2 regions of the Pseudomonas sp. 3-2 genome follow, and region 2 is predicted to be linked to the other one. Evidence: riboswitches for the same ligand, from Rfam matches in the RefSeq annotation. Region 2 holds a riboswitch; the other holds the start of a gene.
What was found. Region 2 has a riboswitch for cobalamin ahead of K3819_RS16250 (CbtB domain-containing protein). Riboswitches for the same ligand answer to the same signal wherever they lie in the genome.

Region 1: another riboswitch for cobalamin. It lies ahead of cobO (cob(I)yrinic acid a,c-diamide adenosyltransferase); the one in region 2 lies ahead of K3819_RS16250 (CbtB domain-containing protein).

Annotation. Positions count from the first base shown of each region.
Region 1 covers NZ_CP081200.1:1,888,469-1,903,523, forward strand. The annotation lists gene K3819_RS08675 (amidohydrolase family protein) at 1-145, shown strand, start outside; gene K3819_RS08680 (methyl-accepting chemotaxis protein) at 277-1,902, shown strand; gene K3819_RS08685 (DUF3108 domain-containing protein) at 1,956-2,669, opposite strand; gene purN (phosphoribosylglycinamide formyltransferase) at 2,678-3,328, opposite strand; gene purM (phosphoribosylformylglycinamidine cyclo-ligase) at 3,328-4,386, opposite strand; gene K3819_RS08700 (DUF2066 domain-containing protein) at 4,762-5,820, shown strand; gene K3819_RS08705 (AI-2E family transporter) at 5,856-6,929, shown strand; gene hda (DnaA regulatory inactivator Hda) at 7,139-7,843, shown strand; gene K3819_RS08715 (C40 family peptidase) at 8,059-8,679, shown strand; gene K3819_RS08720 (C40 family peptidase) at 8,898-9,434, shown strand; gene K3819_RS08725 (sorbosone dehydrogenase family protein) at 9,500-10,813, opposite strand; gene K3819_RS08730 (hypothetical protein) at 10,879-11,463, opposite strand; cobalamin riboswitch at 11,630-11,856, shown strand; gene cobO (cob(I)yrinic acid a,c-diamide adenosyltransferase) at 11,937-12,548, shown strand; gene K3819_RS08740 (cobyrinate a,c-diamide synthase) at 12,545-13,840, shown strand; gene bluB (5,6-dimethylbenzimidazole synthase) at 13,837-14,487, shown strand; gene cbiB (adenosylcobinamide-phosphate synthase CbiB) at 14,484-15,055, shown strand, end outside.
Region 2 covers NZ_CP081200.1:3,616,318-3,631,057, reverse strand. The annotation lists gene K3819_RS16300 (nitrite/sulfite reductase) at 1-641, opposite strand, end outside; gene K3819_RS16295 (ABC transporter substrate-binding protein) at 1,167-2,240, shown strand; gene K3819_RS16290 (DUF2970 domain-containing protein) at 2,246-2,464, opposite strand; gene metH (methionine synthase) at 2,577-6,287, opposite strand; gene K3819_RS16280 (fatty acid cis/trans isomerase) at 6,446-8,740, shown strand; gene K3819_RS16275 (acyltransferase) at 8,800-9,801, shown strand; gene nfuA (Fe-S biogenesis protein NfuA) at 9,893-10,477, shown strand; gene cobM (precorrin-4 C(11)-methyltransferase) at 10,622-11,368, opposite strand; gene K3819_RS16260 (cobalamin biosynthesis protein) at 11,460-11,873, opposite strand; gene K3819_RS16255 (CbtA family protein) at 11,870-12,571, opposite strand; gene K3819_RS16250 (CbtB domain-containing protein) at 12,583-12,780, opposite strand; cobalamin riboswitch at 12,902-13,123, opposite strand; one part of gene K3819_RS16245 (IS3 family transposase) at 13,308-14,395, opposite strand; one part of gene K3819_RS16245 (IS3 family transposase) at 14,395-14,740, opposite strand, start outside.

The DNA of each region.
Region 1 (15,055 bases), 1.7 Mb from region 2:
CAAACTCGGCAAGGAAATCCACGGCTTCAAGCCGTTTCTCGACGCCTTGCCGGAAGCCGTGGCGAAAAAAGTCGCACGGGACAACTTCCTGGCGATATTGCCGCGAACAGCGCTCAAGTCCGGCAAACCCGCGCTGAATCGTTAATGCCGAGGGGTTCGTAGGATCAAGGCCTTTTGATATCGCGTTTTGGTCTTACGCATTTTTTAAAAGGGCCGATACCTTCTAGAGCAACCAGCTGCAGGGTTGATGCAGCGCTTTTGGAAGGAACCAGAGCAATGAGTATCCGTAGTCTCAATATTGCGCCCCGGGCCGGGCTGGGTTTTGGCGTGCTGGCGCTGATGGTGTTTGCCCTTGGGGCGTTCGCCCTGTTGCAGATGTCGAACATGCGTGCGCAATCCGACGAGGTCGACAACAACTGGCTGCCCAGCGTGATGGCGGTGGGCGAGATGAGCCAGGACATGCTGCGCCTGCGCGCGCTGACCATGCGCCTGTTGCTCAATCGCGATCCGCAGGCGCTGGAGCAGAACGTGGCCAAGCTCAATGATTTGCGCGGTGTGCTGAGTGAAGCCCAGCAGCGTTACGACAGCCTGATCGCGTTGCCCGCAGAGCGCGCGCTATTCGACCGCTTCAAGGTCGCTGAACACAAGTACCTGGAGCTTCAGGCACAGGTGATGACGTTGTCTGCTCAGGGACGAGTGGAAGAGGCGGCCGCCATTCTCAATGGACAGATGAGCCCGCTGGCGGATGAAATTGCAGTGACCCTGCGTGAGTTGGTCGAGTTGAACAAGCACAACGCCAACCTCGCCACAGAGGCCGCACGGCTGGTGTTCACCAACTCGCGGGTGTGGGTCGGGGTGATGATCGGCATCACTGCGCTGATTACCATCGCGCTGGCGTTATTGCTGACCCGCAGCATCGTGCTGCCGCTGTCGCAATCGCTCAATGTCGCGGAAGTGGTGGCCGGAGGCGATCTGACCGGGGATATCAGCATTTCCGGCAAGGACGAACCGGCGCGGCTGCTGCACGCGCTCAAGAGCATGCAGCACAACCTGCGAGACACTATCCGCCGGATCTCCGAGTCCTCCAGTCAACTGGCCTCGGCCTCGGAAGAGTTGAGCTGCGTCACCGAAGACGCGACGCGGGGGCTGCATCAGCAGAGTCAGGAAATCGAACAGGCGGCCACGGCGGTCAATCAGATGACCGCCGCCGTGGAGGAGGTGGCGAGCAATGCCGTCGCGACTTCCGAGGCGTCCCGTGAGTCTGATCGTATTGCCCAGCATGGTCGCGAGCAGGTGCAGCAGACCGTGTCGTCCATCGAGCTGCTGGCGGACGATGTCACCGCCAATGCCACGCAGGTGGAGGACCTGGCGCAGAAGGTCTACAGCATCAGCAAAGTGCTGGATGTGATCCGCTCGATTGCCGAACAGACCAATCTGCTGGCGTTGAACGCGGCGATCGAGGCCGCACGGGCGGGAGATGCCGGACGGGGTTTTGCGGTGGTGGCGGACGAAGTGCGGGCGCTGGCCCATCGTACTCAGCAGTCGACGCAGGAGATCGAGCAGATGATCGGCGGCATCCAGCAGGGCACCGATTCGGCGGTCAGCTCGATGCAGCAGAGCAATATTCGGGCGCGCTCGACCCTGGAGCTGGCGAAGGCCGCCGGCGTTGCGCTGGAGGAAATCGCTTCGGCGTTTACCTTGATCAACGAGCGCAACCTGGTGATCGCCAGTGCGTCGGAAGAGCAGGCGGCCGTGGCGCGTGAGGTCGATCGCAACCTGATGAACATCCGTGACCTGGCGATGCAGACGTCGGCGGGTGCCAACCAGACCAGCGCTGCGAGTCAGGAGCTGTCGCGGCTGGCGGTGGACCTGAACAGCATGGTGGCCAGGTTCTCGGTCTGATCAGCGTTCGACAGGCGAAAAAAAGCCCCGCGTTTGCGGGGCTTTTTGTTGAATCAGCTGCCTTTGACTGTCTTGCCGTTGACCGTACCGTCGAGGAGCATGATGTTGTACTCCTTGCCGTCGGTTTCGACCTGTTGCAGGCGAACCAGCAGGTAATCCCAGTCCTTGGCGAACCACAGGACGGTGATGCGCTTGCTTTGTGTCGGATCGCGGACACGCTCGACCTTGATCGCATCGATCTGGCCGGCCTTGGTTTCGACTTTCTCCGAACCCAGCACGCGGAAGTCGTAGGTATCGACTTCGCCATCATCGACTACCTGATAGCTCATGCTTTTCTTGCCGGCGGCGACGTCATGCTGCAGCGCCAGTTGATAGGTGGATTTGTCGACCATGCCGCGGTTGAGCGGGATTTTCACTGCGTCGCCGCGGTCGGTGCCGGTCACCAGCTTGTTGGCCCAGTCGAAGTCCAGGTCAGCCTTTTTCGCCTTGCCCAGACCACCGCGTTCGAAGTGGTAGGACTGTGGCAGCAGGGTGTCCTTGTCCAGGGTCAGGGTGCTTTCCTCGGACAGGCTGGCAATCATCATCGAAGCCTTGAAGCTGAGCTTCCAGACGCCGTTGGCCTGTTTGGTCAGGCTGCGCTCGGCGGTGCCGCTCATGGGCAGCTGTTTCCAGTCGGCGGTGTAGCTGGCGGAGAACGGTTGAAGGTCTGCCGCCTGCGCGAAGGGCAGGGCGAGCAGAGCGCAAGCGAAGAGCAGGGCGCGACGCATAATATCTCCTAGTTTCGAATCAAGTGACCGCTGGCCGGCAGTGGCTGGCCATCCAGTAAAGCACCTTGCTCGCCGAGGCTCAGCCGTCCTTCGGCGAACCAGCGTACGGCCATCGGGTAGATCAGGTGTTCCTGAGCGTGAACCCGCTGCGCCAGACTTTGCGGCGAATCGTGCAACTCTACCGGGATTACTGCCTGTACGACCAGTGGTCCGCCATCGAGTTCCTCGGTGACGAAGTGCACGGAGCAGCCGTGTTCGGCGTCGCCAGCCTCCAGCGCGCGCTGATGAGTGTGTAACCCTTTGTATTTGGGTAGCAGCGACGGGTGGATGTTGAGCAGGCGACCCTGGTAGTGACGGACGAAGTCAGCGCTGAGAATGCGCATGAAGCCGGCCAGTACCACGAGTTTGGGGTTGAATTCGTCGATCAGTTCGATCAGGGCGGTATCGAAGGCCTCGCGGCCCTCGAATCCCTTGTGATCCAGCGAGCGGGTGGCGATACCCGCGTCACTGGCGCGTTGCAGGCCGTAGGCGTCGGCGCGGTTGGAAATCACCGCAGCGATGCGGACCGGGCTGTCGCCGGTCCGCGTGCTGTCGATCAGGGCCTGCAAGTTACTGCCGGTGCCGGACAACAGCACCACGACATCACAGGTCTGGGACATCAGTGAGCCTTGAGGTTCTTCAGTTCGACCTGAGCCGCGCCTTCGGCAGCGGCAGCGATCTGACCGATGACCCAAGGCTGCTCGCCGGCGTCACGCAGGGTGTTCAGGGCAACTTCAACGTGCTCCTGAGCCACGCAGATCACCATGCCCACGCCGCAGTTCAGCACGCGGTGCATTTCGGTTTCGTCGACGTTGCCTTTCTCTTGCAGCCAGTCGAAGACGGCCGGGCGGTTCCAGCTGGCCACGTCAACCACGGCCTGAGCGCCTTTTGGCAGAACGCGCGGGATGTTGTCCAGCAGGCCACCACCGGTGATGTGGGCCATGGCCTTGACCGCGCCGGTGTCCTTGATCAGCTTGAGCAGCGGCTTCACGTAGATGCGGGTCGGGGCCATCAGCAGTTCGGTCAGCGGCTTGCCGTCGAGCTGTACGGTTTCGATGTCGGCACCGGACACTTCGATGATCTTGCGGATCAGCGAGTAGCCGTTGGAGTGCGGGCCGGACGATGGCAGGGCGATCAGGGCATCACCGGTGGCGACTTTCGAGCCGTCGATGATTTCGGCTTTTTCCACGACGCCGACGCAGAAACCGGCCAGGTCGTAGTCTTCGCCTTCGTACATGCCAGGCATTTCAGCGGTTTCGCCGCCGACCAGCGAGCAGCCAGCCAGTTCGCAGCCTGCACCGATACCGGTAACCACGGTGGCGGCCACGTCGACGTTCAACTTGCCGGTGGCGTAGTAGTCGAGGAAGAACAGCGGCTCGGCGCCGCACACCACCAGATCGTTGACGCACATGGCGACCAGGTCCTGGCCGATGCTGTCGTGCTTGTTCAGGTTCAGCGCCAGGCGCAGTTTGGTGCCGACGCCGTCAGTACCGGAAACCAGTACCGGCTGCTTGTAACCGGCCGGGATCTCGCAGAGGGCGCCGAAACCGCCCAGGCCGCCCATGACTTCCGGGCGCGCAGTGCGCTTGGCGACGCTCTTGATGCGTTCGACCAATGCTTCACCGGCGTCGATGTCTACACCGGCGTCCTTGTAGCTCAGGGAGGGTTGCTTGCTCATGATCCAGGCCTTTAGGGGAGGGGATTCAGGGGTAACGACCGAGTTCAGCGGGAACGCCGAATCCGACAGGGGCGATTGCCTCACGCGAAGTTCGGGGTGCCCGGCTGTTGCCGGTCTGCGAAGGCGCGCGATTTTATCAGGCTTGAGGGGCAGCGGCCATCCTCACGCCGACGGGCAGGGGCATATCGATGGAAAAATTTTGCAATTGACGCTGTGGGCGACATCACGGGTGCCTGTATAAGGAACCGTCTATCGTTAGGACTGTGCAAAAACTTACCGACCGCGTGTGAATGTTTTGCGACGGCCTGTGGTCACAGGCTTGCCAGAACGGTGCACGCGGCCTGTTCCAGCCGCTCTTGTCGACGGGAATTCTCCATGCGTTTGTGTAAATTGCTGTTAGTGGGTGGTTTGTCTCTGATCAGCCTGGCGAGCCAGGCGGAAAATCTCAAAGGTCTTTATCAGGTGCGCGAACCGGTCACTGGTCAGTCGCCAGAGGAGCGCGATCGCGCGACCCAGGCTGCGCTGGATACGCTGGTGCTGCGCCTGACCGGCGACCCGAAGGCCCCGCAGAACCCGGGGCTGGCGCCGGTTCGCAAGGATCCGCAGCAGATCATCAGTCAGTTCGGTTTCGATGCCGGGCCGCCGGAAGTGCTGAAAGTCGATTTCGATCCGGGGACCACCGAGCAGGCGTTGCGCCGCGCCGGGCTGGCGCTGTGGGGCGCCAACCGGCCCTCGATCCTGAGTTGGTGGCTGAACGATTCGACCGAGGGTTCGAGCCTGGTGGGCGACGGACAGGCCAGTGCCGCACCGTTGCGCCGTGCCGCCCAGCACCGTGGATTGCCGTTGCGCCTGCCTTTGGCGGACTTGAGCGAGCAATTGGTCGCAACCGCGCCTGCGCTTGAAGGTGCCGACCCGGCGCCGCTGCGTAACGCTTCCGAGCGCTACAACGCTGACGCCTTGCTCGCCGTGCATGCCCGCGAAGACGGTGGGCAATGGCAGGCCAAATGGCAATTGTGGCTGGGCGACAAAAAAGAGGCGGGCAACGTGCAGGGCGCGGATCAGGCCGCCGTGGCCGATGCGGTGATGCTGGCGGTGACTGAACGGCTGGCGCCACGCTTTGTGGCCAAGCCGGGCGCGTCCGGCCAGCAGACCCTGGAAGTCCAGGGCATGAATCTGGAGCACTACGCGGCGCTGCTGCGGTTACTCGAACCGTTTGGCGTGCGTCTGCAGAGTGTCGATGCCGATCGCGTCCTGTATCGGGTCAACGGCAGTGCCGATCAGTTGCGGGCGCAGTTGTCGCTGGCGAAGTTGCAGGAATTGCCGGCCGAGGCGCCGGCTCCGGTCGCTGCACCTCAGCCTGCGGTCGCCGGGGCGCCACCAGTCGTTGCGCCGACGCCTGCACCGGTGGCGCCGTCTTTGCGGTTCCGCTGGTAGGTTTTCTTTCTTATATATAAGCAATGGAGTGTTACATGGCCGATACGCGGCGTTGGTTCTGGCTCGGTGGGGTGCTCCTGCTTTGCGCGTTTGTCTGGTTGCTGCATCCGATCCTTACGCCGTTTCTGGTGGCGCTGCTGCTCGCCTATCTGTTCGATCCGCTCGTCGATCGTCTGGAACGCCTGGGGTTGTCCCGCACCTGGGGTGTGATCGCGGTGTTCGCCTTGTTCACCCTGATCGTCACTGCGTTGTTGCTGGTGCTGGTGCCGATGCTCGCCAAGCAATTAGTACGGCTGTATGAACTGGCGCCGCAAATGCTCGACTGGTTGCAGCACACCGCCGTGCCATGGGCGCAATCGAAGCTGGGGCTGTCGGACGGCTTCTGGAAGTTCGACAAGGTCAAAGCCGCAATCAGCGAACACATGGGCCAGACCACGGATATCGTCGGTGTGGTGCTGAGTCAGGCGACGGCCTCGAGCCTGGCACTGATCGGCTGGCTGGCGAATCTGGTGCTGATCCCGGTGGTGAGCTTTTACCTGCTGCGTGATTGGGACGTGATGATGGCCAAGATCCGTGGCCTGTTGCCCCGTGATCGCGAAGAGCGTGTGGTGGCGCTGGCGGGTGAGTGCCATGAAGTGCTGGGCGCGTTCGTGCGCGGGCAGTTGCTGGTGATGCTGGCGCTGGGCGTGATCTATGCGGCCGGTCTGATGATTGTCGGGCTGGAGCTGGGCCTGTTGATCGGTCTGATCGCGGGGCTGGCGGCGATTGTGCCGTACATGGGATTTGTGATCGGCATCGGCGCGGCGCTGATTGCCGGGTTGTTCCAGTTCGGTGGCGATCTGTATCCGATGATCGGGATCGTGGCGGTGTTCATGGTTGGTCAGGCACTGGAAGGCATGGTGCTGACGCCTTTGCTGGTGGGGGATCGGATCGGTCTGCACCCGGTGGCGGTGATTTTCGCGATTCTGGCCGGTGGCGAGCTGTTCGGCTTCACCGGTGTGCTGCTGGCATTGCCGGTGGCGGCGGTGATCATGGTGCTGGTGCGACACGTCCACGATCTGTACAAGGATTCCGACATCTATAGCGGGGTGGATGAGCCGGAGTTGTAATGTGATGCGCGGGCTGCCCGGTGGATTGCCGGGTTGGCCCGTCTCATGCAGGCCATGGCGCCAAAGAAACTGTCATAAAACCAGCACGTTAACGCAAACCTTTGATTTTGCTTGGGGTCTGTCGCATTGTGCGCTCCGCTTCACGGGTATAAACTTCGCTCACTTTACACAGAGGCCACTAACGGTTCCTTGGGAACTGTTCAGTCAGCATGAAACCGATTCAGCTGCCCCTAGGTGTGCGTCTGCGTGACGACGCCACCTTCATCAACTACTACCCAGGCGCCAATGCCGCTGCACTCGGCTATGTCGAGCGTCTATGCGAAGCCGACGCCGGCTGGACCGAAAGCCTGATCTATCTGTGGGGCAAGCACGGGGTAGGGCGAACGCATCTGTTGCAGGCTGCGTGCCTGCGCTTCGAACAGATGGGTGAACCGGCGGTGTACCTGCCGCTGGCCGAGTTGATGGATCGCGGCATCGAAATTCTCGACAACCTCGAACAGTACGAACTGGTCTGCCTGGATGACTTGCAGGTGATTGCCGGCAAGGCGGACTGGGAAGAGGCGATGTTTCATCTGTTCAACCGTCTGCGTGACAGCGGTCGTCGTCTGCTGATCGCGGCGTCCACTTCGCCACGTGAACTGCCGATCAAACTGGCTGACCTGAAATCGCGCCTGACCCTGGCGCTGATCTTCCAGATGCGTCCGCTCTCCGATGAAGACAAATTGCGTGCCCTGCAATTGCGCGCATCCCGTCGCGGTTTGCACCTGACCGACGAGGTCGGACATTTTATCTTGACTCGCGGTACCCGCAGCATGAGCGCGCTTTTCGATCTGCTGGAGCAGCTCGATCAGGCCTCTTTGCAGGCTCAGCGCAAGCTGACCATTCCCTTCCTGAAAGAAACCCTGGGCTGGTAAAACCGGGGCTTTCAGCCGGTTTCGGCATATTTCAGGCGCCAGAAAACCCGCTTTCCTGTGGGGGTGCACAGGCCGCGTCTCGATTCAAATAGGCTTAAGCGCTTAGATGTAAACGAGAAACCGGGAAGTCACAAAAAGATCGATTGAATTTGCAAATGAGGCTGATAGCGGGCATAGTCTCGGCTTCTTTACAACTATCAGCCACGGTCGTGCCCATGCTAAAGCGCTTCGCACCCCTCGTGCCTCTCGCACTCGTCACCCTGTTGTTCGGTTGCGCTGCTCATTCACCTGTTAATCAAGAGCAGCAACAACAGGTTAAAAATTCTGCCACCGCCCAGTCCTCCGTTATTTACCAGGAAGAGCTGGACACCGAAAAAGAACTCGCCGACTTCAACGGCAAGAAGCCTTACCAGCTTCCGGTTCTGGCCGACAGCATCCTCGAACGCGGCATGTCCCTGATCGGTACCCGTTACCGTTTCGGTGGTACCTCTGAAGCCGGTTTCGATTGCAGCGGTTTCATCGGCTATCTGTTCCGTGAAGAGGCCGGCATGAACCTGCCACGCTCCACCCGCGAAATGATCAACGTTGATGCGCCGCTGGTTTCGCGCAGCAACCTCGAGCCGGGCGACCTGCTGTTCTTCGCCACCAATGGTCGTCGCGGTCGTGTCAGTCACGCCGGGATCTACCTGGGCGACAACCAGTTCATCCATTCCAGCTCTCGTCGCAGCGGCGGTGTTCGCATCGACAGCCTGGGCGACAGCTACTGGAGCAAGACCTTTATCGAAGCCAAACGCGCTTTGGCGAACGCTCCAACCGTGGTTACCGCTCGCAAGTAATCACGCATTTGTCGCCACGCTCGTGGCGACAAAGCGGCCCTTCAGAGGCAATAGACCTAAACTTTACAAGGTGAAGTTAAAGTCTTACTTGAAGTTTGCCGCGTAGCCGCTAGAATCCTGATCTATATTGATGGCAAACCGCCTGCGTCCCAACGCAGGCGGTTTTGTTTTCATCGAATCGGCAGTCAAAGCCGCAGCCAGATCAGGATGTTCTGCATATGACGATGTCGGCCCGCTTTGCCTTGATGTTCTTCGCCGCGCTGCTCAGCGCCTGCGCCAGCCGCACTCCACCCCCTGCGCCGGTGGTTCGCGCTCCGATCGTGTTCGGATCCTCCCAGACCTTTTCGCCTGCTGCCGAAGACGTGCTGTTCCGCGCGCTAGGGCTGGTCGGCACGCCTTATCGCTGGGGCGGCAATACGCCGGATTCGGGCTTCGATTGCAGTGGTCTGATTGGTTTTGTCTACCGCGATGCCGCCGGCATCAGCCTGCCGCGTTCCACCCGCGAAATGATCGTGATGCAGGCGCCGAATGTCGGCAAAGAAGGGCTGCAAACCGGCGACCTGATCTTCTTCGCCACCAATGGCGGCTCTCAGGTCAGCCATGCGGGAATTTACGTCGGGGAAGGGCGCTTCGTTCATGCGCCCGCCACCGGCGGCACGGTGAAGCTGGACAGCCTGTCGAAAGCCTATTGGCAGAAAGCCTATCTGAGCGCCAAGCGCGTTCTGCAGCCGGAGCATCTGGCGCACAACCCGTAATCCAGATACTTAAAAACCCGTGGGAGCTGAATGGCTCCCACGGGTTTTTTAATGCCTGCAATACATTAGCGGGCCGCAGATACCCGCCACACCTTGTTCCCCACGTCATCGGCTACCAGCAATCCACCTTGCTGGTCGATCACCACGCCGACCGGACGACCCAGCGCGTTTTCGTCCTTGTCGAGAAATCCAGTCAGCACGTCAACCGGTGTGCCGCTCGGCTTGCCAGCGGCAAACGGTACGAAGATCACTTTGTAACCACTGTGCGGCTTGCGGTTCCACGAGCCGTGCTGGCCGATGAATGCGCCTTCCTTGAACTGTGCCGGCAGGCGATTGCCCTCGGCGAAGGTCAGCCCCAGTGATGCGGTGTGCGGGCCGACGGCGTAGTCCGGAGCGATGGCCTTGGCCACCATGTCCGGCCGCTGGGGTTCCACGCGCACATCAACGTGCTGGCCGTAGTAGCTGAACGGCCAGCCATAGAAACCACCGTCTTTGACCGAGGTGATGTAGTCCGGCACCAGATCGCTGCCAATCTCATCGCGTTCGTTGACGGCGGTCCACAGCGCACCGCTTTGCGGTTCCCATGCCAGGCCGTTGGGGTTGCGGATGCCCGAGGCGAAGATCCGGTGGTTGCCGGTGGCGCGATCCACTTCCCAGATCGCCGCGCGGCCTTCTTCCTGATCGAGGCCGTTTTCGCCGACGTTGCTGTTCGAACCGACGGTGACGTACAGCTTGCTGCCGTCCTTGCTGGCGATGACGTTCTTGGTCCAGTGATGGTTGAGCGTGCCGCCCGGCAAATCCACGACCTTGATCGGCTGGCTCTTGATTTCGGTCGCGCCGGGCTCGTAGTTAAAGCGCAGCAGGCGATCGGTATCGGCGACGTAAAGATCGTTGCCGACCAGGGTCATGCCGAACGGCGAATTGAGGTTTTGCAGGAACACCGTGCGGGTTTCGGCCACGCCATCATGATCGGCATCGCGCAACAGTGTGATGCGGTTCGGACTGGGCACGCCGGCGCCGGCACGGCCCATGACTTTCTTCATCACCCAGCCGCGAATGCCCTTGCCGTCGTCGGGTTTGGGTGGGGCGTTGGTTTCCGCCACCAGCACATCGCCATTGGGCAGCACGTAGAGCCAGCGTGGGTGATCGAGATTTTCGGCAAACGCCGCCACCTGCGTACCTGTCGCTGCCATCGGTTTGGCGCCGGCCGGCCAGCCGATGGCCGGGGCGATGTTCACCGTCGGGATCAGGGTCTTGTTCGGTTCGGGCAGTTTCGGTGACGGACCGGTGCCGTCGGTAACTTGCAGGCTGGAGGATTCACCACAGGCGGCGAGCCCTCCGGCGATCATGATGACGAAAACGAGCTGGGGCTTGCGCATTGCTGATCTTCCCTATGAATGCATTCCTAAACATAGAGAAGCGCACAAGCCCGATGGTTCAACCCTCAGCCGCGGGCCTCCTTGAACAGCACGGCAATGCCGGGGTGATAGTTGCCGGCTTCGCTGCGCAATTTGCGGTAGGCGTAGGGGAAATACCAGGCGACGGCGCAGGTGTGTTCCTTTTGCAGGTCGTCGACCATGTCCTGCAATTCTTCCGGGCTGGCGCTGTGTTGGGCTTTTTGCGGGGCGACGAACAGGCAGCCGAGTTTCAGGTCGCTGGCGTAGCTGATGCGCTTGGCGTCGCTGGTGATATCCGCCAGGGCCTGGGTCAGATTCAGGCTGGTGACGCGCGGCCAGCGTTGGGTCGCCTGAATGAAGGCGCGATCCTCGGCGCCAGCAATAAACAAATCGGCGCGGGCGTTGCGCTCGCCTTCTTCGTTCTGTTTGCGGGTGGCAGTGTCGCGCAGGGTGACCAGTTCAGCCATCCACGCGGCGGCCGACAGCAGACCGAGGTTGGCTTTTTCGTCGTGCCAGTAGGGCGTGTCATTGTCGCCGCGCACGGCGTTGTAGCGGTCGATACAGTCAAACCAGCGTTCCAGCACCGGGCGCAGGAATTCCAGCCGCGGATTGCTGATGATCATGCCTTGCATGGGGTTCTCCCTTGTTATTGTGATGGGCTCTCTGCAGTCAAAGAGCATGGCTCTTTGATATCACTCATGCCAGTGTGGCACAAGATTGGCGTCAGTTAATTGATCGATGGCAGTTATTCGCCGCACAAGCCCCTCTTCAATTGACGCTCCACCCCCAACCCTCTAACCTTCGCGGCTTGTTTCAGGTGCTCTGTGGCGCATGTCGACAGAGTGAAACAGGGAAGCCGGTGAGGCGGGTCTTCAAGCGATGAACCCTCACGATCCCGGCGCTGCCCCCGCAACGGTAAATGAGTAAAAGCTGCGTCTGATGCCACTGCGTAAAAGCGGGAAGGCGCGCAGCCAGGCACCAGCCGCTCATGAGCCCGGAGACCGGCCTGATCCATCCAGCGGCATCACGGTGGGCGATGCCAGGCTTGTTGCCGTCTATTCTTGTGCCTGCCCGCCGTTATCCAGCCTCAACGGAGAGCTCCCCCATGACTGATTCCCCCGAGCGCGACGAGCGCCACCTGGCGCGCATGCAGCGCAAAAAAGCCGTGATCGACGAACGCATCGCCAATTCGCCAGACGAATGCGGCCTGGTGCTGGTGCTGACCGGCAACGGCAAAGGCAAAAGCAGCTCGGCATTCGGCATGCTCGCCCGCGCCATGGGCCACGGCATGCAGTGCGGCGTGGTGCAGTTCATCAAGGGCCGCAACAGCACTGGCGAAGAACTGTTCTTCCGTCGCTTCCCCGAGCAGGTGCGCTTTCATGTGATGGGCGAGGGCTTCACCTGGGAAACCCAGGACCGTCAGCGCGACATCGCCGCCGCCGAAGCGGCCTGGGAAGTCTCCCGCGAGCTGCTGCGCGATCCGTCGATCGGTCTGGTGGTGCTCGATGAACTGAACATTGCCCTCAAGCACGGTTACCTCGATCTGGATCAGGTGCTCAGCGATCTGCAGGCCCGTCCGCCGATGCAACACGTGATCGTCACTGGCCGCGCCGCCAAGCCGGAAATGATCGAGATGGGCGACACCGTCACCGAAATGGGCATGATCAAGCACGCCTTTCAGGCCGGCATCAAAGCGCAGAAAGGCGTCGAACTTTGAATCAACCACGTCACTGCCCGGCGGTACTGATCGCCGCGCCGGCCTCCGGTCAGGGCAAGACCACCGTCACCGCCGCGCTGGCCCGTCTGCATCGCAATCAGGGGCGCAAGGTCCGCGTATTCAAGTGCGGCCCGGACTTTCTCGACCCGATGATCCTCGAGCGCGCCAGCGGTGCGCCGGTCTATCAACTGGACATGTGGATGGTCGGCGAGCAGGAAAGTCGACGTCTGTTGTGGGAAGCCGCCGCCGAAGCCGATCTGATCCTGATCGAAGGCGTGATGGGCCTGTTCGATGGCACGCCGTCGAGCGCCGATCTGGCGCGGCATTTCGGCGTACCGGTGCTCGGCGTGATCGATGGCACGGCCATGGCTCAGACCTTCGGTGCACTGGCCCTGGGCCTGGCGCGCTATCAGCCGGATTTGCCGTTCGCCGGCGTGCTGGCCAACCGCGTCGGCACCGTGCGCCATGCGCAGTTGCTTGAAGGTAGCCTCACCGAAGGTCTGCGCTGGTACGGCGCGTTGTCCCGGGAAACCGGGATCGAACTGCCGAGCCGCCATCTCGGCCTGGTGCAGGCCAGCGAACTGAATGACCTCGACGTGCGCCTCGACGCCGCCGCCCAAGCGCTGGCTGGCACTTGCGAGGTAGCGCTGCCACCGGCCGTGGAATTCGCCGCGCCAGCAATCGTTGAGACCGAAAAGCTGCTCGAAGGCGTGCGAATTGCCGTCGCTCGCGACGAAGCCTTTGCCTTCACCTACGGCGCCAGTCTCGATCTGTTGCGGGCGATGGGGGCGGAGCTGAGTTTCTTCTCGCCGATCCGCGATGCGCAATTGCCTGAAGCCGACAGTTTGTACCTGCCCGGCGGTTATCCGGAATTGCACCACGTTGCCTTGTCGCAGAACACTGACATGCTCAAAGCGATCCGCGCTCACCACGCCGCCGGCAAACCGCTGCTCGCCGAGTGTGGCGGCATGCTTTATCTGCTCGACTCCCTGACCGATGTCGAAGGCACCCGTGCTGATTTGGTCGGCCTGCTGAGTGGCGACGCCGTGATGCAAAAGCGCCTCGCTGCGCTGGCCTTGCAAGAGGTCGACCTGCCGGAAGGCCTGTTGCGCGGCCACACCTATCACCATTCCCTGACCACCACCGAACTGACGCCAATCGCCCGTGGCCACAGCCCCAACGGCGGGCGCGGCGCGGAAGCGGTATACCGGCAAGGGCGGATGACCGCCTCGTACGTTCACTTCTATTTCCCGTCAAATCCGTCGGCGATTGCCGCGCTGTTGGTGCCATGAGCGACAACGCCTTCACTGACGCCGAGCGCGAAGCGGTCTACCGCGCCATCGCTGAACGCCGCGACATGCGCCACTTCAGCGGCGGTATGGTCGAGCCTGACGTGTTGCGACGATTGCTTGAAGCCGCGCACCAGGCACCGAGCGTCGGCCTGATGCAGCCGTGGCGCTTCATCCGTATCAGCGACCGCGCGCTACGTGGCCAGATCCAGAACCTTGTTGAAGAAGAACGCGTACGCACCGCCGAAGCCCTCGGCGAACGCAGTGACGAGTTCATGAAGCTCAAGGTCGAAGGCATCAAGGATTGCGCCGAAGTGCTGGTCGCCGCGTTGATGGACGATCGCGAAAAACACATCTTTGGTCGTCGCACAATGCCGGAAATGGACATGGCCTCATTGTCCTGCGCGATCCAGAACCTGTGGCTCGCCGCGCGTGCCGAAGGCCTGGGCATGGGCTGGGTGTCGCTGTTCGAACCGCAGGCGCTGGCCGACTTGCTGAAACTGCCGGCCGGGGCCAAGCCGCTGGCGGTGCTTTGCCTGGGGCCGGTCAAGGAATTTTATCCGGCGCCGATGCTGGTACTCGAAGGGTGGGCGCAGGCGCGTCCGCTCAATGAGCTGCTGTATGAAAATTTCTGGGGAGTGAGTCAATGAGTGTGGCGTTGTTGAGTGTCGCCGCGGTTGCGCTGGATGCGCTGCTGGGTGAACCGAAACGCTGGCATCCGCTGGTGGCGTTCGGCAATTTCGCCGGGCGCATCGAGCAACGTTTCAACAGCGGCGGTCGCGGTTGGCGCAGCCATGGCGTCACCGCGTGGGTGATCGCGGTGTTGCCGCTGACCCTGCTGGCCACGGCGTTTTCCTGGGCGCCTTACGTGGGCTGGATCGTCGAGATTCTTGCGCTGTATTGCGCCCTCGGCATGCGCAGCCTGGGTGAGCACGTCGAGCCGGTGGCCAAGGCCTTGCGTGCCGATGATCTGGAAGAGGCGCGCAAGCGTGTGGGGTATCTGGTCAGCCGCCAGACCGATGAGCTGGACAGCACCGCTGTCGCCCGCGCTGCTACTGAATCGGTGCTGGAGAACGGTAGCGATGCGGTGTTCGCGGCGCTGTTCTGGTTTGCCGTGGCCGGTGCGCCGGGCGTGGTGCTCTACCGTTTGAGCAATACGCTCGACGCGATGTGGGGCTATCGCAACGAACGTTTCGAGCGGTTCGGCTGGGCGGCGGC
Region 2 (14,740 bases):
CCGACCACCGGGGTACGACCCAGACCACCGCCGACCAGCACACGGAAACCGAGTTCACCGGCAGCGTTGTGTACCGGCTCAAGGCCGATGTCGTGGACTTCGATGGCCGCACGGTCGGAGGTCGAACCGTTGACGGCGATCTTGAACTTGCGTGGCAGGTAAGCGAATTCCGGGTGGAACGTGGTCCACTGACGAACGATTTCGCACCACGGACGCGGGTCGATCAACTCGTCGGCTGCAACACCGGCGAACTGGTCGGTAGTGACGTTGCGCAGGCAGTTGCCGCTGGTCTGGATGGCGTGCATCTGCACAGTGGCCAGTTCGGCGAGGATGTCCGGGATGTCTTCGACCGCCGGCCAGTTGAACTGCACGTTCTGCCGCGTACTGATGTGGGCGTAACCCTTGTCATAGTCGCGGGCGATCTTGGCCATCATGCGCACCTGACGCGAGGTCAGTTGGCCGTAAGGCACCGCCACTCGCAACATCGGCGCGAAACGCTGGATGTACAGGCCATTCTGCAGGCGCAGGGGGCGGAATTCTTCTTCGCTCAGCTCACCTGCCAGATAGCGTCGGGTCTGATCACGGAACTGCTTGACGCGGTCCTCGATGATCCGCTGATCGTACTCGTCGTATACGTACATATAAGTCCTGTTCTCAGGCTTTGGCCACTCGGAAAACGCTGCGTTTTCGCTTGCTGGAGTCCGATGGTTCCTCTGCAATTCTGCGCGCACGGCCGCGCACTCCCTGACGGAGCCGGGGCAATATACCCGTTTGCAGTTATGCGCAAAAGTGATGTTTGAGTATATGTAAAGAACCAAATCGCCTAACAAGAATCACTGTCAACTAAACCACATTTGTCGTGCGGACAATCATCGTCTTAACTGTGGTCGAGTCTTTCTGCAATCACCGATAAAACCGACAAGAGGCGATGCAATGAGCAACCCAACCAAAGCAAGGAAAAGCGATAGCAGCGTCGATGCCTGGGCGATTCTGTTCCTGATCATTCTGGTCGTTGGAACGGCGGTATTCTGGGTCAGCCATCAGTAAAACGACTCGTCCGGGCCCCGCTTGCGACGATTGTCGGACAAAAGGCGGGATCAAGCGCCAAAGGCCAGGTGATCAATGGCTATAATGCGCGGCCATTTTTCCTTGGGCCCGGATGATTCATGTTCAAGCTTCTTCACCTCAGCCTGCTGCTGTTCGGCGCGGTTTTCGGTACCTGCGCGCGTGCGGAGTCGGTGCTGTTCCTGAATCCGGGCTCGACGCAGGAAGCATTCTGGGTCAGCTACTCGCAATTCATGCAGGCTGCCGCCCGGGATCTGGGCATCGATCTGCGCATCCTCTACGCCCAGCGCCAGCCGGAACTGACCCTGGCGCAAGCGCGACTGGCCCTGCAGGGGCCTGAGCGCCCGGATTATCTGGTGTTCGTCAACGAACAGTACGTGGCACCGCAGATTCTGCGCTTGGCCAATGGCAGCGGCGTGAAGCTCTTTATCGTCAATTCGGCACTGACGCCCAACCAGCAGGCACTGGTGACAGAGGGCGCGGATCGCATTGGTAGCCTGGTGCCCAACGACGAGGAGGGCGGCTACCTGATGATGAAGGAACTGATTCGCCTGCATCCGCCTGTGGCGCCCGGTGAAAGCATCGATCTGCTGGCGTTTTCCGGCCTCAAGATCACGCCATCGGCGCAATTGCGCGAAAAGGGCATGCAGCGGGCCCTGGCGGAGAATCCGCAGGTACGTTTGCGGCAATTGGTCTATGGCGGCTGGACCCAGCAACGGGCTTACGAGCAGGCGAAGCAGTTGCTGGTCCGCTATCCCAACGTTTCATTGGTATGGGCAGCTAATGATGAAATGGCCTTCGGCGCGATGCGTGCTGCGTCCGAGGTCGGCAAGGTGCCGGGCAAGGACGTGCTGTTCAGCGCGGTCAATACCTCGCCCGAAGCTTTGCAGGCGGTGGTCGACGGACGCCTGAGCGCGTTGCTCGGCGGGCATTTCACCCTGGGTGGCTGGGCACTGGTCGAGCTGCATGATCACGCGCAAGGCGTCGATCTGAATCAGTATGGCGGCCGGGATCGGCAGATTCCGTTGCTGCAACTGATCGACAGGGATCATGCCCGCCGAATCCTTGCAATGGGTGCCTCACCGGACTACGGCGTGCAGTTTCGCAAGCTCTCGGCGAAAGGGCGCCCGGTTTCGTATCGCTACCCGTTCAATCTGCAGACCCTGATGCACTAGGGCCGTCAGACGCCCGCCAGATGCACCACCAGTTGCACAATGCCAAACAGCGTCAGGGCGAATACCGCCGTGAACGCGATACCCAAGAAGATGAAATGGCTGGGCTTGCCGTGGGTGAAGTCCCTCGCCCGGTTCTTGCCGCTCTGCACCCCGAACGCCGCCGCCATGACGCTATGCAGCATCTGCCAGAACGTCGGTGGCTTGTTGTCGACTGGATCGTCCATAAATCCCCCGTCTGCCGTGTGTGTCAGACAAGCATAGCCAACCGTTTTCAGGCCGCAGAAATAACTGTGGGAGCCAACAGGCTCCCACAGGGTGTCGTCGCGTGAAGCGGGATCAGTTGTCGTAACCCAGATTCGGCGCCAGCCAGCGTTCGGTCAGGCTCAGTTCCTGGCCTTTGCGCGAGGTGTAGCTCTGCACCTGATCCTTGTCGACCTTGCCCACGGCGAAGTACTGCGCCTGCGGATGGGCGAAGTACCAGCCGCTGACCGCTGCCGCCGGGAACATCGCGTAGTGCTCGGTGAGGAACACGCCGCTGCGACCGGCGCGCATTTCCTGGGCCTCAGGGTCGAGCAGGGCGAACAGCGTGGCCTTCTCGGTGTGATCCGGGCACGCGGGGTAGCCGGGAGCAGGGCGGATGCCGGAGTACTGCTCTTTGATCAGCGCCTCGTTGTCGAGAGCTTCATCCTTGGCGTAACCCCAGTGCTCCTTACGCACCTGCTGGTGCAGCCACTCGGCGCAGGCCTCGGCCAGACGGTCGGCCAGGGCCTTGACCATGATCGAGTTGTAATCGTCGCCAGCGTCCTGATAAGCCTTGGCCACTTCTTCGGCACCGATGCCGGCGGTGGTGATGAAACCACCGACATAGTCGGTCACTTCGCTGTCCTTCGGCGCGACGAAGTCGGCCAGGGAGAAGTTCGGCTTGCCGTCGGTCTTGATGATCTGCTGACGCAGGTGATGCAGGCGGGCCATTGGCTTGCCGTCATCGCCGTACAGCTCGATATCGTCGTCGTGCACCTGATTGGCCGGCCAGAAGCCGAACACCGCACGGGCGCTGATCAGTTTCTCGTCGATCAGCTTGGTCAGCATCTCGCGGGCGTCCTTGTACAGCGAGGTCGCCGCTTCACCGACCACTTCGTCTTCGAGGATGCGCGGGAACTTGCCGGCCAGGTCCCAGGAGATGAAGAACGGTGTCCAGTCGATGTACTCGGCCAGGACGTTGAGGTCGATATTGTCCAGCACGCGGGTGCCGGTGAAGGTCGGTTTGACCGGCGTGTAGGTGGCCCAGTCGAACTGCGGTTTCTTGGCGATCGCGGCGGCGTAGCTCAGACGCTCGGTACGGGCGCTGCGGTTGGCGGTGCGCTCGCGGACGTCGATGTACTCTTCGCGGGTCTTCTGGACGAAGCCGGCCTTCAGTTCCTTGGACAGCAACTGCGTCGCCACGCCCACGGCGCGGGAGGCGTCGGTCACGTAGACCACCGCGTCGTTGCTGTACTTGGGCTCGATCTTCACCGCCGTGTGCGCCTTGGAGGTGGTCGCGCCGCCGATCATCAGCGGCAGGTGGAAGTCCTGGCGCTGCATCTCGCGGGCCACGTGGACCATTTCATCCAGCGACGGGGTGATCAGGCCGGACAGGCCGATGATGTCGCACTTCTGCTCCTTGGCCACCTGCAGGATCTTCTCGGCTGGCACCATCACGCCGAGGTCGACGATGTCATAGCCGTTGCAACCGAGTACCACGCCGACGATGTTCTTGCCGATGTCGTGCACGTCGCCTTTGACCGTGGCCATCAGGATCTTGCCCTTGGCTTCCGGCTTGTCGCCCTTTTCCAGTTCGATGAACGGAATCAGGTGCGCCACAGCCTGTTTCATCACTCGAGCGGATTTCACCACCTGGGGCAGGAACATTTTGCCGGCGCCGAACAGGTCGCCGACGATGTTCATGCCGGACATCAACGGGCCTTCGATCACTTCGATCGGGCGGGCGAAGGACTGACGGGACTCTTCGGTGTCTTCGACGATGTGGGTGGTGATGCCCTTGACCAGCGCATGCTCAAGACGCTTGTTGACGTCCCAGCTGCGCCACTCTTCGGTCTCGGCTTCCTTGACGCTGCCGTCGCCCTTGTACTTGTCGGCGATGGCGAGGAGGGCGTCGGTGCCTTCCGGGGTGCGGTTGAGGATCACGTCTTCAACGGCGTCGCGCAGCTCCTGCGGGATCTGGTCGTAGATCTCCAGCTGACCGGCGTTGACGATGCCCATGGTCAGGCCGGCGCGGATGGCGTACAGCAGGAACACCGAGTGGATCGCCTCGCGCACCGGGTTGTTGCCGCGGAACGAGAACGACACGTTGGACACGCCGCCGGAACTCAGGGCATACGGCAACTCGTCACGGATGTAGGCACAGGCGTTGATGAAGTCCACAGCGTAGTTGTTGTGTTCTTCGATGCCGGTGGCCACGGCGAAGATGTTCGGGTCGAAGATGATGTCTTCCGGCGGGAAGCCGACTTCGTTGACCAGAATGTCGTAGGAGCGTTTGCAGATCTCTTTCTTGCGCGCTTCGGTGTCGGCCTGGCCGGCTTCGTCGAACGCCATCACCACCACGGCGGCGCCGTAGCGCTTGCACAGTTTGGCGTGATGGATGAACTGCTCGACGCCTTCTTTCATGCTGATCGAGTTGACGATGCCCTTGCCCTGGATGCATTTGAGGCCGGCTTCGATCACGTCCCATTTCGAGGAGTCGATCATGATCGGCACGCGGGAGATGTCCGGCTCGCCGGCAATCAGATTGAGGAAGGTCACCATGGCCTTCTTCGAATCGAGCATCCCTTCATCCATGTTGATGTCGATCACCTGGGCGCCGGCCTCGACCTGCTGCAGGGCGACTTCCAGGGCTTCGGTGTAGTTGTCTTCACGGATCAGGCGGGCGAACTTCGCGGAGCCGGTGATATTGGTCCGCTCGCCGACGTTGACGAACAACGAGCTGCGATCGATGGTGAACGGCTCCAGGCCTGAGAGGCGGCAAGCCTTGGGAATGTCCGGAATCTGCCGCGGCGCGTAGCCGGCAACGGCTTTGGCGATGGCTTCGATGTGGCCCGGGGTGGTGCCGCAGCAACCGCCGACGATGTTGAGGAAACCGCTCTGGGCGAATTCTTCGATGACTTTGGCGGTGTCCACCGGCAGTTCGTCGTACTCGCCGAACTCGTTCGGCAGGCCGGCGTTCGGGTGCGCCGAAACGTGGGTGCTGGCCTTGTCCGACAGCTCTTCCAGGTACGGACGCAATTCGCGGGCACCGAGGGCGCAGTTCAGACCGACCGAAATCGGTTTGGCGTGGGCCACGGAGTTCCAGAACGCTTCGGTGGTCTGGCCCGACAGGGTGCGGCCGGAGGCGTCGGTGATGGTGCCGGAAATCATGATCGGCAACTCGAAGCCCAGTTCTTCGAACACGCCTTGCACGGCAAAGATCGCGGCTTTGGCGTTGAGAGTGTCGAAGATGGTTTCGATCAGGATCAGGTCGGCGCCGCCTTCGATCAGGCCTTTGGTGGCCTCGGTGTAGTTTTCCACCAGTTCATCGAAGGTAACGTTGCGATAGCCCGGGTTGTTGACGTCCGGCGACAGCGAGCAGGTGCGGCTGGTCGGGCCGAGCACGCCAGCGACGAAACGCGGCTTGTCCGGGGTCTCGAGGGTTTTCGCGTCGGCAACCTTGCGCGCCAGGCGGGCGCCTTCTACGTTGAGTTCGTAGACCAGTTCTTCCATGCCGTAGTCGGCCATGGAAATCTGCGTGGCGTTGAAGGTGTTGGTCTCGAGGATGTCGGCGCCGGCGTCCAGGTAGGCTTTCTCGATGCCGCCGATCACGTCCGGGCGGGTCAGCACCAACAGATCGTTGTTGCCCTTGACGTCGCTCGGCCAGTCGGCGAAGCGTTTGCCGCGATAATCCTGCTCTTCGAGCTTGTAGCTCTGGATCATCGTGCCCATGCCGCCGTCGAGAATCAGGATGCGCTCTTTGAGAGCTTGCTTGAGAGCTTGAAGGCGGACGCTGCGATCGGACATTGGGGCTACTCGAAAAAGACCATGACGAAGGGCCGGGATCATAACAAACCTGTGCGGTTTTAGAGCATGTGACGCTTTTGCATGAATATCGCTCATGTTGGTACGAGCGTCATAACGGTAGAATCGCGGCGTTTTTCTTCAGGATCAGGGTCAGGGACATGTCGTACCGCGTCATCAGCATTGCATTGCTGTTTTTTAGCTTTGGCGCGGCGGCGCAAAGTCCCGCTATTTCTTCTTCTATTTCCTATACCCGAGACATCCAGCCGATCTTCACCGAAAAGTGCGTGGCCTGCCATGCGTGCTACGACTCTGCCTGTCAGCTGAATCTGGGCAGCGGTGAAGGCGCCGCGCGGGGCGCGAGCAAGATGCCGGTCTACGATGGCGAACGCACCCAGGCGGCGCCGACCACGCGGCTGTTCTATGACGCCTTCGGCAAACGGGCCTGGCAGCAGAAAGACTTCTACTCGGTGCTCGACGCCCAGGGCAGCCAGGCCGCACTGATGGCGCGCATGTTGGAGCTGGGACACAAAACGCCGCTGACCCCCAACGCCAAACTGCCGCAAGACATTGTGCTGGGGCTCAACCGCGAAAACCTGTGCGCGATGCCCGCCGAGTTCGAAGGCTATGCCGGCGCCCATCCGAAAGAGGGCATGCCGCTGGCGGTGACCGGGCTGACCGATCAGCAATATCAGACACTGCAACGCTGGCTCGCTTCCGGCGCACCGATCGATGAGCAAGGCCTGGCGCCAAGCGCCAAGGAGGCGATGCAGATCGTCCAGTGGGAAAATCTGCTCAACCAGCCTGGGGCGCGGGAAAGTCTGGTCGGGCGCTGGCTGTTCGAGCACTGGTTCCTGGCGCACCTCTATTTCAAGGACGGCGAGCCGGGGCATTACTTCCAGTGGGTGCGCTCGCGCACGCCGACCGGGCAACCAATCGATCTGATCGCCACCCGTCGCCCGAACGACGATCCGGGTACTCAGGTGTATTACCGCCTGTGGCCGGTGCAGGGTGTGATCGTGCACAAGACCCACATCACTTATCCGCTGAGCGCGGCGAAGATGGCGCGGGTCAAAAGCCTGTTCTACAACGGTAACTGGCAGGTCAATGCCTTGCCGGGCTACGGGCCGCAGAGCCGGGCCAACCCGTTCGCGACCTTTGAGGCGATTCCGGCGCAGGCGCGCTATCAGTTCATGCTCGATAACGCCGAATACTTCGTGCGCACCTTCATTCGCGGCCCGGTGTGCCGTGGGCAGATCGCGACTGACGTGATCCGCGACAACTTCTGGGCGTTGTTCCAGGCACCCGAACACGATCTGTACATCACCGACCCGAACTATCGCGGCCAGACCACGCCGTTGCTGGCCATGCCGGGGCAGAACGACGATGTCGGCAGTGTCCTGAGCCTGTGGCACAACTACCGCAACAAGCGAAACCAATACGAAGCCCTGCGCCGTGACAGCTATGCGGATCTGCCGGCGCCGAGCTGGTCGACCCTGTGGGCCGGCAACGACAACGCCTTGCTCAGCATCTTCCGCCACTTCGACAGCGCTTCGGTGACCAAGGGCCTGATCGGCGAAGTACCGCAGACCCTGTGGCTGTTCGACTATCCGCTGCTGGAACGCACCTATTACCAGTTGGCAGTGAATTTCGATGTGTTCGGCAACGTCTCCCATCAGGCGCAAACGCGCTTGTATTTCGACCTGATCCGCAACGGCGCCGAACAGAACTTCCTGCGCCTGATGCCCGCCGATTCCCGCGAGGGCTACCTCGACGATTGGTACCAGAGCAGCGGCCAGTTCAAGATGTGGCTCGATTACGAAGCCATAGACGATGACAAGCCGACCGCGCTGAAACTCGACGAGAAAGACCCGAAACGCGATTTCGCCATGCAATTGCTGGCGCGCTACGGCGATCTCAACGCGCGTCCGGATCCGATCAACCGTTGCGAAGACGCCTACTGCTCGCGCCCGAACATCGACCCGGCGCTGCAAAACGCCGAACAGGCGCTGAGTCGCCTGGCTTCGCGCCCGGCGGCGGGCCTGAAAGTGATCGATCAATTGCCGGAAGCCACCATGCTCCGGGTTGAAACCCGCAGCGGCAAACGCGAGGTCTACAGCCTGCTGCGCAACCGCGCGCACAGCAACGTGGCGTTCCTGCTCGGCGAATCGCTGCGCTATCAACCGGGGCTGGACACGCTGACGATCTACCCGGGCGTGCTCAGCAGCTACCCGAATTTCATGTTCAACGTCCCGGCAGATCAGGTGCCGGCGTTTGTCGATGCCATGGAAGGTGCAAGGGACGCGGCGCAGTTCGAGAAAATCGTCGAGCGCTGGGGCATCCGCCGCAGTCATCCGCAGTTCTGGTTCTATTTCCATGATTTGAGCCAGTACATCCACGAAACCGATCCGGTGGAAGAGGGCGTGCTGGATATGAACCGGTACGAGAATCTTTGATCGTTTGAGCGATGGCGGTTGTCCCAATCCTGTGAAGTACGGGATCGGGAGCGCCATCGATGTTGATTTCAGTGCAGGCCCTGCGAGCGCTCGCCGCGTGGGCGGTGGTCTGCCATCACTTCATGCAGATTTTCTTCGACTTCGAGGCGCGGGGGCCGATAGGTCAGCTGTTCATCGACAAGGGCGCCGTGGGCGTCGATATCTTTTTCGTGATCAGCGGGCTGGTGATTTTCCTGTCCACCGAAGGCAAGGCGCTGCCGCCCGCGCGGTTTCTGCTGTATCGACTTTTCCGGATTGTCCCGGCGTATTGGCTCTACACCGTGCTGATGGCTTTGTTGGTGGTATTCGCCCGGCCGTTGCTGCCGGATCAGACGGTGGACTGGAGTCATTTGCTGCTGTCGTTGCTGTTTATCCCGACCGAAAACCCCGGCGGCTACGGGATCTACCCGACCCTGAATGTCGGCTGGACACTGAATTACGAGATGCTGTTTTACGTGTTGTTCGCCTGGGCGCTGTTGTTTCGGTTGCAGGTGCGCTTGCTGGTGGTCGCGGCGCTGCTGTTCGCGGTGTGCCAGGCCTGGACCGGATTTGGCTGGGTCAGCGAGTTTTATCGCTCGGACATCGTTTATGAGTTCCTGCTCGGGATCAGTATCGGCATGTTCTATCGCCGCGGCTGGATCGGACCGGCGCTCTGGCTGCCGTTGCTGGGGATCGGGGCGGCGTTGCTGGCGATCTATTACTTGCCGCCCGATCCCCGGTTGCTGAATTGGGGCGTGCCCAGTGCGGTGCTGGTCATGGCCAGCCTGGCGCTGGAGCGCCATGTCGAGCGCAACAGGCTGCTCAAGCTGCTGGGCGACTGTTCGTACTCGGTGTATCTGATGCACGTGCTGGTGCTGTCGGCTGGCGGTTATCTGGCCCGACGCTATGGGATCAACCCGTATTTGATGTTTGTTGTCTGTGCGCTGGCCATCGGTATCGGTTCCTGGCTGAGCTACGAATGGGTGGAAAAGCGCAGTTATCAGTGGCTTAAAGCAAGGATTGACGGCGAATCGGGCGCTTAGCCGATTTGCGAACTATTCCTACGTAAATACTAGGACTTTGTGCCGCGCGCCGATTGGCGTAAACTCCGCCCCAAGCCTGCGAGGAGTTTCCATGACCGCTATTACCATTACCGACGCCGCCCATGATTACCTGGCCGATCTGCTCTCCAAGCAGAACACCCCGGGCATCGGCATCCGCGTTTTCATCACCCAGCCTGGCACCCAGTACGCCGAAACCTGCATTGCCTACTGCAAGCCGGGCGAAGAGAAACCTGAAGATACGGCGCTTGGGCTGAAAAGCTTCACCGCTTACATCGACTCGTTCAGCGAAGCGTTCCTCGATGATGCCGTCGTCGACTACGCCACCGACCGCATGGGCGGCCAGCTGACCATCAAGGCGCCAAACGCCAAAGTCCCGATGGTCAACGCCGACAGCCCGATCAACGAGCGCATCAACTATTACCTGCAAACCGAAATCAACCCGGGGCTGGCCAGCCACGGCGGTCAGGTCAGCCTGATCGATGTGGTTGAAGACGGCATAGCCGTGTTGCAGTTCGGCGGCGGTTGCCAGGGCTGCGGCCAGGCGGACGTGACCCTGAAGGAAGGCATCGAGCGCACCTTGCTCGAGCGCATTCCGGAGCTCAAGGGCGTTCGCGACGTGACCGACCACACGCAGAAAGAAAACGCCTACTACTAAGGTGTTCGCTGCGGCATGAAAAAACGGCGCCCCGTGAGCGCCGTTTTTTTATGCGTGAGATTCAATGAAGCCTTCGCGAGCAAGCCCGCTCCCACATTTGGAATGCGATCGAATGTGGGAGCGGGCTTGCTCGCGAAAGGGCCGTCATGGGCGGTAAAGATGTGCATGCCCCGCGCGATACAGCGACGACTCGCTAAAGTGATCGCTACCCAACACCCGCCCAACCAGAATCAACGCCGTACGCCGAAACCCCTTGGCGGCAACCTTCGCGGCAATATCCTCCAGCGTCCCGACCGCCCAGTCCTGATCCGGCCACGTCGCCCGGTGAATCACCGCAATCGGGCAATCCGCGCCGTAATGCGGCAGCAGCTCAGCCAGGATTTTCTCCAGATGATTGACCCCCAGATGAATCGCCATGGTCGCTCCGTGCTGCGCCAGACTGCCGAGCTCTTCGCCAACCGGCATTGCGGTCTTGTCCGCATATCGGGTCAAAATCACGCTTTGCGAGATGTCCGGCAGGGTCAGTTCAGCGCCCAACAGCGCGGCGCACGCGGCGGTAGCGGTCACACCGGGAATGATCTGGAACGGAATATCCAGCTCGCGCAAATAACGAATCTGCTCGCCAATCGCGCCATACAGGCTCGGATCGCCCGAATGCACCCGCGCCACGTCCTGGCCCTTGGCATGGGCGGTCTTGATCAGGTCGATGATCTGTTCCAGGTGCAGTTCGGCGCTGTTGACCACGGTTTCCGCGCAATGACCTTCCAGCACCGCCGTCGGCACCAGCGAACCTGCGTAGATGATCACCGGGCAACTGCGGATAAGCCGCTGGCCTTTGACAGTGATCAATTCCGGGTCGCCGGGGCCGGCGCCGATGAAGTAAACGGTCATCGTTGGATCCTGTAGAGAAGGGGCAGGGCGGTGCGTCACAAGCCCTTCAGATGAAGAATGCTCATGATCGAAAGCGCGAATTATCGGGATTTTACGCTGCGCCGGCCAATGCCAGAGTTGCCTGGGCGTATTTTTGCCGGGGTATCAGCAGTTTTGCCGGGCCGCTGATCAACTGTTCGGCGAGCGCCAGCGCGGCACTTTCCGCTACGCCGTAGCAACCGGTGCGTTCGAAGGCAATCTGTGAATGATGGCTCAGTCGTTGCTGATAACTGGCCAGTTCTTCGCTGCTGAAATACAGCAACGGCAGCGCCAGTTGGGCGGCGAGTTCCTGCAGGCCAGGTTCGTCGCGCTTGAGGTCGATGCTGGCCAGCGCCTTGACCTTCTCCAGATCAATTCGATGTGCCTGTAATGCCTGATCAAGCAAGGCGCGCAGCGTGCTGGCCGGGCAGCCGCGCTGGCAGCCCAGGCCGACCACGAAGGTCGGCGCTGCGCTGTCATCGGTCATGCCTGGTACTGACCTTCGCTTTTGCGGCGGAACAACCACGCGCTGATCAGGCCCAGGGCCAACCAGAACGCGACGTTGGTCAACTGCGAAGCGATTTTGAACTGAGCTTCGAGGGCTTCCGGGGCGAGCATCGAGTGCACTTCCGGTTGCGGCGCGCCGATCACGTGCGGCACGGCAAGGATCGCCACGCCGAGGATCTTCATCAGCCAGTGACGGCTGAACGCAATCAGGGCCAGACCGACAGCGGTGGAAGCGGCGGTGCCGATCCACCACATCTGACGCGAGGCCAGATCCGCGGCGGCGGTGCCCGGCAGCTCAGGTGGCAGGCCCAGGGTCGGTGCAAGCACGAAAGTCGCATAACCGGCCAGGCCCCAGAGCAGGCCTTGCGAGGTTTTGGTCGGCGCACGCAGGGTATACAGGCCCGCGAGCATCAGGGCAAAACCCACGGCAACCACCAGATTGCCGCCGGTGGTGGACACCACGCGCTGCCAGCCGTCTTCCGGCTCCCAGGCTTCGGCATCGTGGGTGTGGGCGGCAGTGCCGGCAGCGTGTTCGTGAACTTCGGCAACCGGTTCGGCTTTCTCGAAGGTTTCGGCCTGCAGAATCAGCGGTGATACCCAGAAGCTTTGCAGCAAGGTCAGGAGCAGGGCAGCCAGAAGGCCGGTGAAACCCGCGGTCTGCGCAATACGCTTGATCATGTCGTCAGGTCTCAGTGGCACGGAAACGCAGCGCTGTGGCGGGTATCGTGAGCAGCATTGTGCACCGCTTCGATGTGCGAGAAACCGGCGAAATACACCAGGCACGCACCGAGGATCGACGCGCAGACGGCGGCGGTCAGGCGTTGGCTCAGGGTGGTGGTGCTGGAGATCTTGTCCGAATTGCTGCCGGTGCTGCTGATGATCGACATGGCGCTTCCCTCTGGAATGTCAGCGGGTGAATAGAGCGCATGAAAACCCCTGCGGCCGCGCACGCAGAGGTTCGAACAGCGCCCGCCCACCGCGGGTTTGTCAGGTTCAGTGGCGCAAGGATGCGCACTGTGTGTTGCGGGCCGGTCTCCGGGCTCGCGAGGGGTGGCTGTCTGCCGACCTGCAAGCGTCACCTTCCCATGCCTGTGGGCACAGTGGATCTGACGCTTCGCTCGCTTACCGTTGCGGGGGCAGCACCGGACTGACATGGCTTTAGAGTAAAGCACATGATTCACCGGTTTCCCGTTTCACCCTGTGAGGGGCACCCGTAACAAGTTGTGTAGGAGAGCATGGGCGGGGGATTTGAGTCAATTGGGATCGGGATCGGGATCGGGATTGGGATTGGGATTGGGATTGGGGGCAGATCCGTTGCTGCGGTTATGGCTGCTTAGGGTTCCGCCCTTACGGCGGGTCACTTTTGGCAAACGCGGTGCGTGTCAAGGCACCTGTCGCCTTGTTCCAATCGTTGTTAGCCAGTTGAGCCCTTAAAGTCAGGGCGCTCTGGGTTTAAATACACCGCATCAGCTAGTTTCCAGTTGCGTGTCCGAGTGCTCCAACGGCTCGGATTAGCTTTCCTGGCATCCTCATAAAGCGCTGCTCTTGCTTGTAATAGCATCGTCGCTTTGCCTTCGTGCCTCTCGTTTGGCGTCACGTATTTCAAAGCGCTATGGCGATGATCTTCGTTGTACCACTCGATGAATTTCTGCACCCAAAGCCTCGCATCAATGACCGTATCAAATGGTTGATCCGGCCAGAGCGGGCAGTACTTTGCAGTGCGGAAAAGTGCCTCTGCATATGCGTTATCGTTACTTACCCTTGGCCGGCTAAAAGAAGGCTCGACGCCAAGTGCAACCATGCTTTCACGCAGCAAAGAACCTCTCATCACGTGTCCGTTATCCGAGTGCAGCACCAGCGGGCGACCCGCTGTATGTTCACGTAAGCATCCCTTTCTAAGCAGCTCGCATGCGTGTTCGGCGCATTCCACTTCGTGCACTTCATTGGCGACCAGTTTGCGGCTGTAGACATCCTTGACCATGTACCAGTAGAAAAATCGACCTCTGACGGTGCTTGGCAACCAAGTGATATCCCAGCACCACACCTGGTTGGGGCCATCGGCACAATGCGTCGTCAGCACCCTACGTTTCGGGGCTTTGGTTCGGCCGCGACGCACGTTTTGATGAGCCGCTTTTAACACTCGGTAAAACGTCGATTCCGAAGCCAGATAGATGCCTTCATCGGCCAGTTTGGGGACGATCTGGTGCGGAGTAAGGCTGGCGTAGCCAGCCTGATTGGCAGCATCAAGTACCGCTTGGCATTCCGACTCACTGAGCTTGTTAGCCGGAGCTGCCCGTTTAGCCAGCAGTCGCCCATCACAGTCAGCATATCGCCAGCGCTGGACTGTACGCAGGCTCAACCCCAACTCATTGCAGGCTCGATATCGACGAGCGCCGCTCTGCACTGCGTCTGCAATCAACTTCATGGCTTGCGTACGATCAGCGGCGTTAATCAGTCTTCCTTGTCCTTGCCCCAGATCGCATTGGCTTTTTTTCTGAGCTCCAGCAAGGCCACCGCCTCCGCACGTCCGGCATCTGACTGGATCAATTGACGCTCGAGTATTTTGATACGCCGTTGCTCGGCCGTTTTAGAGGTTCGAGAGTTGAGATCAACGACCGGATTGGCGTTTTGACAGGCCAGTCTCCACTGCTGAATTTGCTCAGGGTAAATGCCCTTTATTCGGCAATACTGAGAAATTTCCACCTCGCTCAACGGCGCGGTTTCCATAACAGCATTGAATTTATCGGCGCTAGACCATTGGTCACTGGTTTTGCCGTTTCCTGGAACGATCAAGCCTTTGTCTCTGGCCATTTGTCTCCAGTTTCGCAGCGACTGTGGCGTGAGATT